Regions from separate parts of the Gordonia sp. SGD-V-85 genome, predicted to be linked through region 1. Evidence: riboswitches for the same ligand, from Rfam matches in the RefSeq annotation. Region 1 holds a riboswitch; the other holds the start of a gene.
The links. Region 1 has a riboswitch for cyclic di-AMP ahead of AS181_RS11040 (transglycosylase family protein). Riboswitches for the same ligand answer to the same signal wherever they lie in the genome.
Positions count from the first base shown of each region.

Region 1 (6,909 bases):
CCGGTCGACGACCTGCCGTTCGTGCAGTCGAAGACCATCGTCAACCGCTGACGTCGATGCCGCCCACCGGGACTGACGAAGGTGGGTCGGACGCCCGGGACACCGGGCCGGCCGGCGGCTCCCGGTTGAGTCATCTGGACGAGTCCGGAACGGCCCGCATGGTCGACGTCGGCGCCAAGCCGACGACGAAGCGTCGCGCCGTCGCCGCCGGCACGTTCCACACCACCGCCGAGGTGATCGGTCTCCTCAGCGAGTCGCGGCTGCCCAAAGGAGATGTGCTGGCCACGGCGCGCATCGCCGGGATCATGGCGGCCAAACGCACCGACGAGCTGATCCCGCTGTGCCATCAGCTGGCGTTGTCGTCGGTGGAGGTCGACTTCGCGATCGGCGCCGACACGATCGAGGTCACCGCGACCGTGGCGACCTCCGGCCAGACGGGTGTGGAGATGGAGGCGTTGACAGCGGTCGCAGTCGCCGGGCTGACACTCCACGACATGGTCAAGGCCGTCGACCGACGGGCGCAGATGGACGGCATCCGCCTGCTCGCCAAGACCGGCGGCAAATCCGGCGACTGGTACCGCGAACCGTCTGACCCGGCTCATGACTGACCAGAGAACTCCTCGCGTGGCGCGCGTCGTCGTCGCGTCGAACCGCGCCAGCAGCGGTGTCTACGAAGACCGGTCCGGACCGATCATCGAGGCCTGGCTGGTCGAGCAGGGCTTCACCGTCGACGAGTGCGACGTCGTCGCCGACGGCCCGCCGGTCGGCGAGGCCCTCCGCGCCGCGATCTACGCCGAGGTCGACCTCGTCATCACCACGGGCGGAACGGGTTTGACGCCCACGGACCGGACTCCGGAGCAGACCCGCCCGCTCCTCGACGTCGAGATCCCGGGTCTGGCCGACGCCATCCGGTCGGCCGGGCTGCCGACGGTGCCCACCGCGGTCCTCTCACGCGGACTCGCCGGAATCGCCGGGACGACCCTCGTCGTGAACCTGCCCGGTTCGACCGGCGGGGTCCGCGACGGGCTCGGCGTCCTCGCCGGCGTCGTCCACCACGCGCTCGATCAGATCCGCGGAGGCGACCACCGATGACCCGAGAGGCCGGCTCGCACGTGGTGCACACCGCGGTCGTCGACGAGCCGATCACGCTGGCCGACCACGAGGCGATGGTCATCGACGCCGCCGAAGGTAAAGCCGGTGCGGTGGTCGGGTTCGTGGGCGCGGTCCGCGACCACGACGGCGGCCGCACCGTGACCGCGCTGCATTACTCGGGGCATCCCACGGCGACGAAGGTCCTGGCCGAGGTCGTCGCGGAGGTCTCCGCGGTCCACGGGGTGCGCGCGGTCGCGGTGTCCCACCGGGTCGGCGACCTCGTCATCGGCGACATCGCGTTCGTGGTCGCGGTGGCGGCCGACCATCGTCGGGCGGCGTTCGAGACCTGCTCGCGCCTCGTCGACGAGGTCAAGGCCCGCCTGCCAGTCTGGAAACACCAGTTCTTCGACGACGGCACCGACGAATGGGTCAACTCGGCCTGACCCCGCCCCCCGCTGGTTGAGCTGACCCCCGCTGGTTGAGCTGACCCCCCGCTGGTTGAGCTGACCCCCGCTGGTTGAGCTTGTCGAAACCAATGGAAAAGGGCCCCGCACGGATGGTCCATCGTGCGGGGCCCTTCGTCTGGGTCCCAGATCAGGCGTCGAGCGGCGATCAGGGGTTGGGCAGCAGGTGCTTGTTGTCGTTGAACAGCTTGATCTGGTCCTGGTTCAGCGTGACGCCGCTGTCCTTGGCCGCCTGCCAGAGGTTCTTGATCTCGGGGCTGACGCCGGCCTCGGTGAGGGCGTCGGTGACCTGGTTGGCGACGTCCTCGGTGGTCTTCGCCAGGTCGACGCTGCCGTTGCCGCCGGGGAGCACCGGGGCGATCTCACGCGGGGTGTCGGTCGGCGCGCTGCGCGGGGTCGAGCCCGACAGGCCGGTGCCACAGGTGGGCCAGGCACCCTTGCCCTGCGAACCGAGCACACGCTCGGCGACGACGATCTGCTCCTCGCGCGAGGCCTGATCGGCGGTTGGGGCGAACTCGCCGCCGCCGTGGCCGGTCCAGGTGCTCGGGGAGAACTGCAGGCCGCCGTGGTAGCCGTTGCCGGTCGCGATGGCCCAGTTGCCACCGGATTCGCACTGCGCGACCTGGTTCCACTCGGCGTCGGTGGCCGCATTGGCGGTACCGGTGCCCAGGAGGGCTGCTCCGCCGCCGAGGACCGCGCCGGTGAGGGCGACCTTGGTGATGGTCTTGGCGGCCGTGCTGGTCGTCTGCTTGCGATGACGTCCGGACATGTCTGTGTTTCCTCTCTCCACGCGCCTACGAAGTCAGCTGTCGGGTTCGAGCGAGAGGTGCTCGGTCCCGGGTCGTCGTGGTGGTCGCCGCGACTTCCGGGACTTAACCCCGAGGACACCTGGTGTGGTGCCCGGTCTCAGGGGATGAGGTTGGGTCCCCCGTCCTCGTTCCTAGATTGCTTGTCGTTCCCACCGGCGGAACGAGGCTCGGCGCGGCCGGTGGGACGTTATGTCTTGGTTGCTGTGTCGTGACCTCCGAGGAGGACGCTTCGAACAGTACGTCGTTCGTTGGACTGAATCACCTGCTTGGACGCAAGCGATTTTCGGCCCGGATCCGGGTCTTCCGACCCACTTCGGCCGTCATCCCAGTTCAACGGGTTAGTGGCCGTCCCGTGCCCATCCTGTTACCGCGCCGTGATGTGACTAAGGTCACAGGCCGGGTGTGGCGTCAGCCACCGGCAAACGGGGGGAGGACGTCGAGTGTCGTGCACGTGCCGAGCGCACGCGTCCGATCGGAGAACGCGATCTCGTCGCGCAGATACGAGCAGCGTTCGAGAACCGTGGCGAGGGAGGGGTTTCCGGCGGCGAGGATGCCCTCGAGGGCGCCGAGCGGGGTCGACGGGTCGACGTCGATCACCTTCTCCTCGGCACCGGCCGCGGCGCGCGCGGCCGCGAAGAAACGAACTGTGAGCTGCATCGGACGCGAGCCTAGCCGCCGATCGCCGACATCGGCCGATCCGGTTGGGTGAAGCCCGCCGCGTTCACTTCGTGGCCCGCCGCTTTCGCCCACATGTTCGCGCGCCACAGGCGCGCGAGGGCGGCGTCGATCTCGTCGTCGGGGAGGGTGCGCAACGCGTGCCGCACGTCGGTTTCCGACGTCGCGAACAGGCAGTTGCGCAGTGATCCGTCCGCGGTGAGCCGGGTGCGGTCGCAGTCCCCGCAGAACGGCCGGGTGACCGACGCGATCACCCCGACGCGTGCCGGGCCGTGCGCGCCGCGGTGGCCGTCGACGAGCCACGTGGCGGCGGGCGCGCTCCCACGTGGCGCAGGGTCGGGCAGCAGGGTGAACCGCTTCCGCAGGGTCGCGAGGATCTCCTGTGCGGTCACCATCTGTGCTCGCTGCCACGCATGGTCGGCGTCGAGTGGCATCTGTTCGATGATGCGCAGCTCGTAACCGTGCTCGAGACAGTAGGCGAGCAGGTCGGGGACTCCGGGCAGGTCGCTGCGGTCGGGTACCACGGCGTTGACCTTGACCGGGTCGAGCCCGGCGCGGCGGGCCGCCGCCAGGCCGTCGAGCACATCGGACAGACGGTCCCGGCGCGTGATCTCGGCGAAGCGGGCCGGGTCGATGGTGTCCAGCGAGATGTTGATACGGCCGAGGCCGGCGTCGACCAGACCGCCGACCCGCCGGGTCAGTCCGAGTCCGTTCGTCGTCATCGCGATCTCGGGCGACTGCGGGAGGCCCGCGACGGCGGCGATGACGTCCTCGAGGTCGCGGCGCAGCAGTGGTTCGCCGCCGGTGAATCGGATGCGCTCGATTCCCAGGTGGCGCACTGCGACGGTGAGCACCCGGATCAGTTCGTCGGTGGACAGCACCTGGTCGGTGGGCATCCAGTCGAGACCCTCGGCCGGCATGCAGTACGAGCACCGCAGATTGCAGCGGTCGGTGACCGAGACCCGGAGATCCTTCGCGACCCGACCGAAGGTGTCGAGCAACGGCCCGTCGGTGGGCGCGTCGGAGGTCGCTGCTTCCCGCGGGGAGCGGGGCAGCGGCAGTCCGAGGCCGACCGTGCTCATGGTGCTGGGCGACTCACTTCCGGGTCGGGTCCGTGCGCGCCTCCAGGGCGCGGAAGGTGCTGGCGTGGAAGACCAGGGGCTCGATGTCGGGATCGGCGCGCAAGGTCTCGATCTCCAGCAACACGACGGTGTGGTCGCCGGCCTGGATCTCGTTGTGGATCGTGCACGACAGGTGGGCGGCCGCGTCGGGCACGAAGACCGCCCCGCGATCGGTGCTCAGCGGCGTGATGCCGTCGAACCGGTGCTCCGACGACCCGGCGAGCTGCTTGCAGAGTTCGATCTGGTCGCCGGCGAACACGCTGACCCCGATGGCCGGTGCGGTACGGATCCGCGGCCAGGTCGTCGAGGTGTTCTGGACGCAGACCGAGACGAGCGGCGGGTCGAGCGACACGGTGGTGAACGAGCTCGCGGCCATTCCGATCAGCGTGGTCGAATCCCCGTCACGCTGTTCGCAACACACCGCCACGACGCCCGACGGGAAACAGCTGTACGCGTCACGCAGCGCCCGCCCGTCGGAGACGGGGGAGAGATCGGGGGTGGTGTCGATGGTTGTGGTCACGGTCCTCACCTGGCTCGGCGTCCGGCACGGAGTGCGTACACCAGGCCCAGGACGAAGCCCAGCGGTGCGCACATGGTCAGCAGATAGACGGCGGTCGGCGCGGTGTCGCCGCCGGTCACCAACGGTGTCAGGAACAACGCCACGATCGCCAGAATTCCGATCATGAACACGACCCCGGCAGCCTGTAGCAACCGCGGGGAGGATGTCTTCTGCATACCCGCCACGGTAGTGCAACGCGCGCCGGTGCGACGCCGCGCGATCCGTGCCCGCCGGGTAATGGTGTGACCGCGCGGTGGGGCGTTGGCTAGGATGGTCCGAAGCAGGCGCCTTGCATCCGTCTGGGCTCGCACGGTCTTCCACCGTCCGGGCCGCGAGATGGGTGACGGCGTCTTTTGTCGTGACGGGTCGTTTTTCGACAGATCTAGAACAGATGAGGGTGAGCACAGTGCCGACCGGCAAGGTGAAGTGGTACGACGCGGACAAAGGCTTCGGCTTCCTCTCCCAGGAGAGCGGTGAGGACGTCTACGTCCGTTCGGCAGCGTTGCCCGACGGAGTCGAGGCGCTCAAGCCGGGCCAGCGCGTCGAGTTCGGCATGGCCGCCGGTCGTCGCGGCCCGCAGGCGTTGAGCGTGAAGGTGCTCGAACCGGCACCCAGCGTCTCCAAGAACGTGCGCGAAGCCGCCCGCAAGGACGTGAAGCGGCACACCCCCGACGAACTGCACGGGATGGTCGCCGACCTCATCACCCTGCTCGAGGGCAAGGTCCAGCCGGACCTGCGCAAGGGGCGTTACCCCGACCGTAAGACCGCACAGCGGATCTCCGAAGTCGTGCGTGCCGTCGCGCGGGAGCTCGACTCCTAGGGCCGACTACGCGGCGGGCGCGGTCTGAACCGCGAGCTCGCCGCGCGGCAGGACGTCGTCGGCGGGGGTTAGCCGCGCCGACGCCGAGATCACGGTGAACCCGACCAGCACCCGGTCCGGTTCCGACCGGAGCGTCAGGGTGAAGGTGTCGTCCGCACCCTGCTGCTGCTCGTCCTCGACGATCCCGCGCGGAGTCCGATAGACCGCCGCGAGGTTCCACGGACCCTGCGCGATCTCGCTCGAGACCGTCAGCATGATCGTCGAACCCACCGGCACCGGCACCGTCGCGGTCTCGTTCGGCGCGGTGATCTCGGGATCGCACGCGGTCAGCATCAAATCGCACCACCAGCGCGGGTCCACGGTGTGCAATTCGTCGCCGACCGCGACGTGCAGGTAGGGCTGATCGTCGTGCGCCGCGTTGCGGGTCAGCAGGAACACCGACGTCCCCACCACCGCGACGAACAGCACGACGACGATCGCGATGATCGACAGAGCCTTCTTCTCACCACTGCTGATCACTGACGACGTTGTCCTGTCTGGTTGGGCGGCGGGTGATCGCCGGGGCTGTACGGGCGCTCACCCCGGGTTTCGAACGGGGCGGTCGACGGGGTCCGGGTGGGCATGCGGGCGGTCGAGGGCCGCGCGGCGTGCGGTCGGGTGTCGGCGTCCGCCGGACCGGTCCGGGTGGCCGATCGGGCTTCTGCCGCGCGGAAGGCGACGGTGGGCGCGGCGTGGTCGGGGCGTCGACCGCCCAGACCGGGGACCAGTGACTTGCCGCGGGTGGTCATCACCGTCTGCAGCAGCCCGAGGCCGAGCAGTACCGAGACGACCGTGAACCCGATCCACAGGGTCGGCGGCAGCAGCACCCCGAGCGAGGCGCCGAAGACCCACGACAGCTGCAGCACCGTCTCCGACCGGCCGAACGCCGAGGCGCGGGACTCGTCGGGCAGGTCGTCCTGGATGGACGAGTCGAGGCATACCTTCCCGATCGCGCTGGTGCCGGAGGCGACCAGGGCTGCCACGGCAGCCGCGGCGATGTTGCCGAAGATGGCGGCCAGGACCGCGACGACGAAGCAGGCGGCGGTCGCGCCGACGACGATGTCCGGCGGGTTCTTCAGCTCGAGGCGGGTGCCGACGCCGTTGCCGATCATGTTGCCGACGCCGGCGGCGGCGCCGACCGCGCCGAGGAGAAGCAGCTGGGTCCAGTCCGAGGCGTCGCCCTGCTGGGCCTTGGCGTAGAACGCCACGAACAGCGTCAGGAAGCCGGTCAGGATGCGGATCGTGCCGTTGCCCCACAACCCGGCGACGACCTTGCGTCCGAGTGGCTGGCGCATCTTCGCCGCGAGCATCTTCGCGCCGTCGCGAGCGC
Region 1 is NZ_LNQO01000007.1:251,964-258,872, reverse strand. Features, by position in the region: gene AS181_RS11060 (hypothetical protein) at 1-51, shown strand, start outside; gene moaC (cyclic pyranopterin monophosphate synthase MoaC) at 57-608, shown strand; gene AS181_RS11050 (MogA/MoaB family molybdenum cofactor biosynthesis protein) at 601-1,092, shown strand; gene AS181_RS11045 (molybdenum cofactor biosynthesis protein MoaE) at 1,089-1,535, shown strand; gene AS181_RS11040 (transglycosylase family protein) at 1,705-2,325, opposite strand; cyclic di-AMP (ydaO/yuaA leader) riboswitch at 2,332-2,516, opposite strand; gene AS181_RS11035 (hypothetical protein) at 2,774-3,022, opposite strand; gene moaA (GTP 3',8-cyclase MoaA) at 3,034-4,122, opposite strand; gene AS181_RS11025 (flavin reductase family protein) at 4,136-4,681, opposite strand; gene AS181_RS11020 (hypothetical protein) at 4,687-4,896, opposite strand; gene AS181_RS11015 (cold-shock protein) at 5,127-5,540, shown strand; gene AS181_RS11010 (DUF2771 family protein) at 5,547-6,059, opposite strand; gene AS181_RS11005 (MFS transporter) at 6,056-6,909, opposite strand, start outside.

Region 2 (6,909 bases), on a different contig from region 1:
CTCGTGGTCCTGGTCCTGGCGCGGGTCCAGATGCTCGACGCGATGCATCTGTCGCAGGAACGGTCCCGGATGGCGAGCCTCGGTTCGCGGCACGGCGGATTCGCACGCGAGTGGGCCGTCCTCCAGCGTCCGCCGCTCTGAACACGAATATGCTGACTCCCCGTGAGCACCGCACAATCTGACTTCAGCTGGCCGCAGATCCTCGGCAAGATCATCGATCGCCTCGACCTCAGCGCCGACGAGGCGGCGTGGGCGATGAACGAGATCATGACCGACAGTGCGACCGGAGCCCAGATCGCCGCGTTCGGTGTCGGCGTGAAGATGAAGGGTGCCGCACCGGCCGAGCTCCTCGGGTTGTCGCGCGCGATGCTCGACCACGCGACGCTCGTGGACGTCACTCGCCCGGCCGTCGACGTCGTGGGGACCGGCGGCGACCGATCGCACACGGTGAACATCTCCACTATGACGTCGATCGTCATCGCCGCGTCGGGCGTCGCGGTGGTCAAGCACGGCAACCGTGCGGCGTCGTCGAAGAGCGGCGGTGCCGATGTGCTGGAAGCGCTCGGCGTCGACATCTCCCTCGACGCCGCCGCGGTCGCGCAGTGCGTGGCAGAACTCGGGATCGGCTTCTGCTTCGCGCCGGTGTTCCATCCGGCGTTCCGCTTCACCGGTCCGCCGCGCAAGGAGATCGGCATCCCGACGGTCTTCAACGTGCTGGGGCCGCTGACCAATCCGGCGACACCCAGCCGGGGGCTGATCGGCTGCGCCTTCGCGGACCTCGCGCCGGTTCTGGCGCGGGCCTTCGCCGAGCGCGGCGGCTCCGCGCTGGTGGTCCGCGGCGACGACGGTCTCGACGAACTGACGACCACCACCACGTCGACGGTGTGGCAGGTTGTCGCCGGGCAGGTGAACGAACTCACCGTCGACCCGACGGATCTGGGGATCGCGCGCGTGGAACTCTCCGCCCTGCAGGGGGGAGACGCGACGGTCAACGCCGCGATCGCCCGCGAGTTGCTGGCCGGGACCACGGGCCCGGTCCGGGACGCGGTGCTGCTGAACTCGGCCGGCGCCATCGTCGCGTTCGAGCAGGAGGCCCCGATGAGCTCGGCGGAACTGACCGATGCCCTCGGCGCCGCGAAGGAGCGGGCGGCCGATGCGATCGACAACGGTGCCGCCGCCGACCTGCTGCAGCGGTGGGCCGAGCTCAGCGGCCGGCTCGCCGCGCCCGCCTGACGGTCACGCTGCCCCGAAATCCTTGTGGGGCTCAGTGTTCGGCGGGTCAGTTCTCGCCGATGGAGAAACCGCCCTCGACGTCGGAGCTGGAGTAGCTGCGGAACGCGATGTGTGTCGCGCTCTTGAGAACCCCGGGTAGCCGGTTGATCTGGCCGGTGACGACCGTCGCGATCTGTTCGTGGTCACGGACCCGGATCTTCGCGATCAGATCGACGTCGCCCGCACAGGAGTACACCTCTTCGACCCCGGGGATGTCGGCGACGGCCTGGGCGGTCTCCGGGATCCGGTGGATGTCGGCCTGGATGAGCACGATGGCGGTGATCATGTCGCCAGCCTAGTGGTGCGTGGCCCTCAGCTCGCCTGCCGTGTGCGAGAGTCGGCGACGGGTCTGGCCGCACGTGCGTCGTGCGCCGACTGCGACCAGCCGAGCCGGCGTTCGGCGGAGCCGGCGGGCAGGGCGACCGGCTCACTCGTCGACACGATGCGCGCGCCCGGTTCGGTCATCCAGCGGTACACGAGGCCGACCTCCTCGGCCGGCGCGCCCCGCAGCGGACCGGGGCCCGGTAACACGGTCTCCGCGGCCGCGACGAGCGCGTCGACGACGGGCATGGGCGAGACTCCGCGTCGAGCGCGCCCGGCGGCGGCGAGCCGTCCGTACCGGATGACCGCGAACTGCCAGCCGCGTTCACCGTCGGGCCGGGCGACCACGATCTCGGCGATCGCGCACAGCGCGGCCAGTCGCTGGCAGCGGGCGAGGGCGTCGATCGTGAGCGCGAGACGGTCCCGATGCCGCGCCGCGGTCTCGAACATGTGCGCCTTGGCGAGGTCGGCGAGACGCGCGGTGAGGCCGTCGAGGAGTTCGTCGGCCTCACCCCGCATGAGCCGGCGAGCCGCGGTGACCCGGGGAGAGTAGTCCGGCACCGTCTGCGGCTGCGCCGTGGCCGCCCGGCAGGACCCCGGCCGCCGCCTCCCATCGGCCTCGGGACACCAGTGGTAGCCCGTCGCGCCGAGCAGTGTCGTGCACGTGCGCAGACCGGCGGCCGCCGAGATCACGTCGGCGACGGTCGCCGCGTTGTTGCGGTTGCCCACCGGGCCGATCGACTCGTCGGTGGGTGTTCGGCTGACCTTGAGCCGGGGGAAGCGTTCCTCGGTCAGGGTCACCCACCAACCCTTGTGCGGCTGGGTCGATCGTCGGTTGTACGCCGGTGCGTGCGCGCCGAGGAGCCGGAGTTCGCGGACGGCGGCCTCCAGGGCGTGGGAACACTCCACGACGTCGACCCGCTGGGCGAGGAGCACCATCTCCGCGATGCGGCGGCGCGGGTCGTTGCCACTGAAGTACGACCGGACCCGGCGGCGGAGGTCCACCGCGGTGCCCACGTAGAGGACCTCGTTCGACGGGCCGCGGAACAGGTACACCCCGGGCCGGGCCGGGACATGGTCGGCGAGTGCGCGTTTGGCGCGCAGGCGCGGGTTGGTCTTCGGGAGATACGACGTCAGGTCGCCGACGGTCGCGATGCCCTGATTGCCGACGCGCTCGAGGAGCCGGTGGAAGACCTCCACCGTGGCGCGCGCATCGTCGAGCGCCCGGTGGGTGGGCCGCACGGAGACGTCGAACAGGTCGGCGAGCGCGCTGAGCTTGACCGTCGGCGCCTCGTCACGGCTGAGGATGCGCCGGGCCATGGTCACCGTGCACAGGCTGAGGCTGAACGTCCACGGCAGGTGGAGCCGGATCGCGTTCTGCCGAAGGAAACCCATGTCGAAACGAGCGTTGTGGGCCACCAGGATCGAGCCGCGGGCGAACTCGAAGAACGACGGCAGCACCGACTCGATCCGGGGGGCGTCGGTCAGCATCGCGGTGGTGATGCCGGTGAGGGTCACGATCTGCGGGGGGATCGGCCGGCCGGGGTCGACCAGCGTGGCGAACTCGCCGACCACCTCGCCGCCGCGGATCTTGACCGCGCCGATCTCGGTGATCCGGTCGCGGACCGGGTCGGACCCGGTGGTCTCGAGGTCGACGACGACGAGGGTCGTCTCGAAGAGCGACCGGTCGCTGAACTCGTTCGACGTCTCACCCGTGGCCCCCTGGTCGGCGGCCTCCAGGTCGGCGAAGGTGAGCTGCCCCGCGGGCGAGCCGTCCACGCTGGTCTGCGTCACCCGGCGAACACTAGTTCGATCCACCGACATCGCGACCGCGACGCTCCGACATCGTGTCGTGTGACCCGTGTGACTGCTGTGTCGATCGCTGTTCGACGGACTTGTCGGTGGGCGCCCCTAGTCTCCACCTGGACGTGAGAAATGCGGTCTTCTCACGGTCACAACGACCCGTAACGGGGCCGACGCGGCCCACCCTCGCCAGATGAGATGGAGATCACATTATGTACGTCGATTGTGCGCGCTGCCCGGCTCGTCCCGTCGCTTGCGACGGGTGCATGATGACAGTGCTGTTTGGTGGCCCGAGCTGGGACGATATGCCGCACGAAGGTGGAGTTTCGGTAACGGCGGCCACCTCGGACGCGGATGCCGAACTGGACCTCGCCATCGACGTTCTGCAGGCTGCTGCAATGGTGACCAGCGGCGCTGCACGATCTGCAAGATCAGCCAAAACCGCAGTTCAGGCGCCGGATCGACGCGCTTCTGTGACCGTCCTCAGGGCAGGCTGAGAAGCGGCCGAGGTTTGGCTGTCTGTCGCTTAGTGGACAGAGCGCATCCGATTTCGTAACCTTTCTGAGACCTTTGCGGAGCGTCCCGCTTCAACAGAAGTGGTCCGCAGTAGTCACCGCTCAATCGCCCTCGCGGGCGAACCGGGGAACCACAACCTTCGGACGGGCTCGTCGGAGCGCATCACCACTGATGCGACTCGGTCGAAACCGATCCGAATCGGGGTGAATCGCGTTGCCATGCATGAGTGTCCAGTGGATACCTCATGCGCGAAAACGTGTAGGGCCACTCTTCCGGCCCGAACCCGACAGCTAACTCGGTCGGCGGTAGAGGAAGATCTGAAGGAGAACTCGCTTCGTGGCCAAACATCGTTTGGAACAGCCCAATCGTGGCAGCACGGTCGCCAAGAAGGCGGTGATCGCTGGATCGATCACACTCGGTTCGCTCGCCGCAGCCGCCGGCCCTGCTCTCGCCGCCCCGGTCCACACCCCGCTGGGCACTTTCGAGATCCCGGCCCTGCCCGGCGCGAAGGCCCCGGAGGCCAAGCCCGCGCCTGAGGCCACGCCGGTGAAGAAGTCGCCCGCCGCCACGGTCGAGATCCCCAACCTGGGGCAGTTCACCGTGCCGGGTATCGCGCCGGAGCAGATCCCGCAGCAGTTCCGCCCGCAGGGTGGCGGCGCGCCCCTGGGCCAGCCGCAGCTGACCGCCGGTCAGAAGGCGGTAAAGGCCGCCGAGAGCAAGATCGGTGCGCCGTACTCCTACGGCTCCGCCGGCCCCAACGCATTCGACTGCTCGGGCCTCATCTACTGGTCCTACAAGCAGGCCGGCAAGAACATCCCGCGCGACAGCTACGGCCAGCTCGGCGGCGGACGCGCGGTGTCGTACTCCGAGGCCAAGCCCGGCGACGTCATGATCTTCAACGGTGGCGGCCACGCCGGCATCTACGTCGGCAACGGTCAGTTCGTCCACTCGTCCAACTACGGCACGCCGGTCAAGCGCGACGCCGTCAAGGAGTGGACCCTGACGGGCATCCGTCGGTACTGACGACAACTGAACACGAACAGACTGAGCACGAAGGTCTCTGGACGGGCGGATCGCGTGGATTGCGATCCGCCCGAACCAGTCCCGGGGGCCGGTCGGCCGCCTAGGGTGGTCGACGGGACGCGGGGTACGGGTGCAGGGGCCCGGGATGCTCAGGGATCGACGAGCACACACGAGGGAGTGAGTAGACCGTGCTGATCGGGGAGGGGCGTGGTCGCGCGATGCGGCCGAGGATGCGTTCGGGTCCGCTGATGGTGGCGCTCTGTGTCCTGTCGGCGTTCGCCGTTCTGGCACCGACCGTCGCCGGCGGCGTCGGGGACGCCCGTGCGGTGCCCGCGCGCTCGGCCGATCAGCTGCTCGACCGCTACAAGCAACTGGGCATCGACGCGGAGAAGACCACCGAGGCGATGCACAACGCCAAGATCGAGTACGACAAGCAGCGCGGCATCGTGGCGGCGGCCAAGAAAGCCGCGGCCGAGGCGCAGCAGACGCTGGACACCAGCCGCGCCCAGCTCGCCGTGCACCAGAACCGAGTCGACGCGATCGTCCGCGCCAGCTATCAGGGCGCGCGGGTCAGCGGACTGTACGCCGTGATGGTCAGCGACTCCCCGCAGGCGCTCCTGGACCAGATGTCGGGTCTCGACATGATCTCGCGTCAGGCGTCGGTGGACCTGACCGCGATCAAGAAGGTACGGGCCAGGACCGCTGTCGCGAAGAAGGATGCCGAGCGCACGGCGGTGGCCGCCTCCGAGGCGGTCTCCCGCGCCGAACGGGTCCGTGGTGACCTCCAGACGAAGCAAGCCGACCTGCAGCTCCAGGCGATCCAGATCCGGTCGATCTACAAGTCGATGACCGGCAAGCAGTTGGCGGCTCTGCGCGGTCCGACCTTCGACTTCGATCCGCGACTGGTGCCCAAGGGCACCGCCGCCGGACTGATCGCCACCCACGCCGCCCTCACCCGGATCGGTGACCCCTACGTGTGGGGCGCCACCGGACCGAATTCGTTCGACTGCTCGGGACTCATGGTGTGGGCGTTCCGGCAGGCCGGCAAGACCATCCCGCGATCGAGCCAGGCGCAGATGGCCGGCGGTCAGCCGGTCGAGAAGAACGATCTCAAGCCCGGTGACCTGGTCATCTACTATCCCGATGCCCATCACGTCGGTATGTACGTCGGTGACGGCTATGTCATCCACGCCTCGACCTTCGGCGTTCCGGTCAAGGTCGAGCCGCTCGACGAGGCCGGACCGTACAACTCTGCCCGCCGGTTCTAGTCCCACCGGTGACCTCACCGCGCGGGCGCGCCGGCCTCGTCTCGGCCGTGGTCGTTCTGGTCATCGCAGTTGCCACCGCGTGCGGCACGGTCGACGTGCCCGACGGGCCCGGCTCGTCCGCAGCGCCCGTGTCGTCGAGCCCCGCGGTCAACGTCTACGCGCGTGATCGTGCGGCGGGCGTGACGCGGTTGCTCGACGCGCTCACCGAAGCGGTGCGTTCCGGGGATGTGCGGGCGATCGGCACCCTCGTCGACACCGCTGCCACTCCGGCGTTCAAGGACAGATTCGTCACGGCCGCCGCGGGTTTCGCGCCCAGCCGGTTCACGCCGCGGAACGGTCGCAGCGGCACCCTGCGGTTCGCACGGTTCGGTTATCAGCTTGCGCCCACCGAAGAGGCGGAGGTGCTCGTACCCGGTGAGTTGCAGGAGCTCCTCGATGCCGGGGGGAGTTCGGACTCGTGGGTCGCTCCGGTGGAGTTGCGCTATGCGCTCGGCGGTGAGGGGGTCCCGGGAGTCGACGAGGACGAGGTGGTCGTCGGCACCCAGTTCGTGGTCGCCCGCTACGGCGAGGCCTGGCGCCTCGTCGGAGACGCCACGGCCCTGGGAGGAGACCCCGCACCCACTCAGATCTGGGAGCTGCCCGGACTCCAGGTGGCCGACACCGCGACCGCAGGCGGCACGTCGGTGGTCGCCTCGTATCCCCGAAC
Region 2 is NZ_LNQO01000019.1:8,926-15,834, reverse strand. Features, by position in the region: gene AS181_RS18875 (hypothetical protein) at 1-141, shown strand, start outside; gene trpD (anthranilate phosphoribosyltransferase) at 163-1,233, shown strand; gene AS181_RS18865 (Lrp/AsnC family transcriptional regulator) at 1,280-1,558, opposite strand; gene AS181_RS18860 (DEDD exonuclease domain-containing protein) at 1,585-3,417, opposite strand; gene AS181_RS24670 (hypothetical protein) at 3,663-3,893, shown strand; cyclic di-AMP (ydaO/yuaA leader) riboswitch at 4,001-4,232, shown strand; gene AS181_RS18855 (C40 family peptidase) at 4,249-4,935, shown strand; gene AS181_RS18850 (NlpC/P60 family protein) at 5,166-6,203, shown strand; gene AS181_RS18845 (hypothetical protein) at 6,212-6,909, shown strand, end outside.
Region 2: another riboswitch for cyclic di-AMP. It lies ahead of AS181_RS18855 (C40 family peptidase); the one in region 1 lies ahead of AS181_RS11040 (transglycosylase family protein).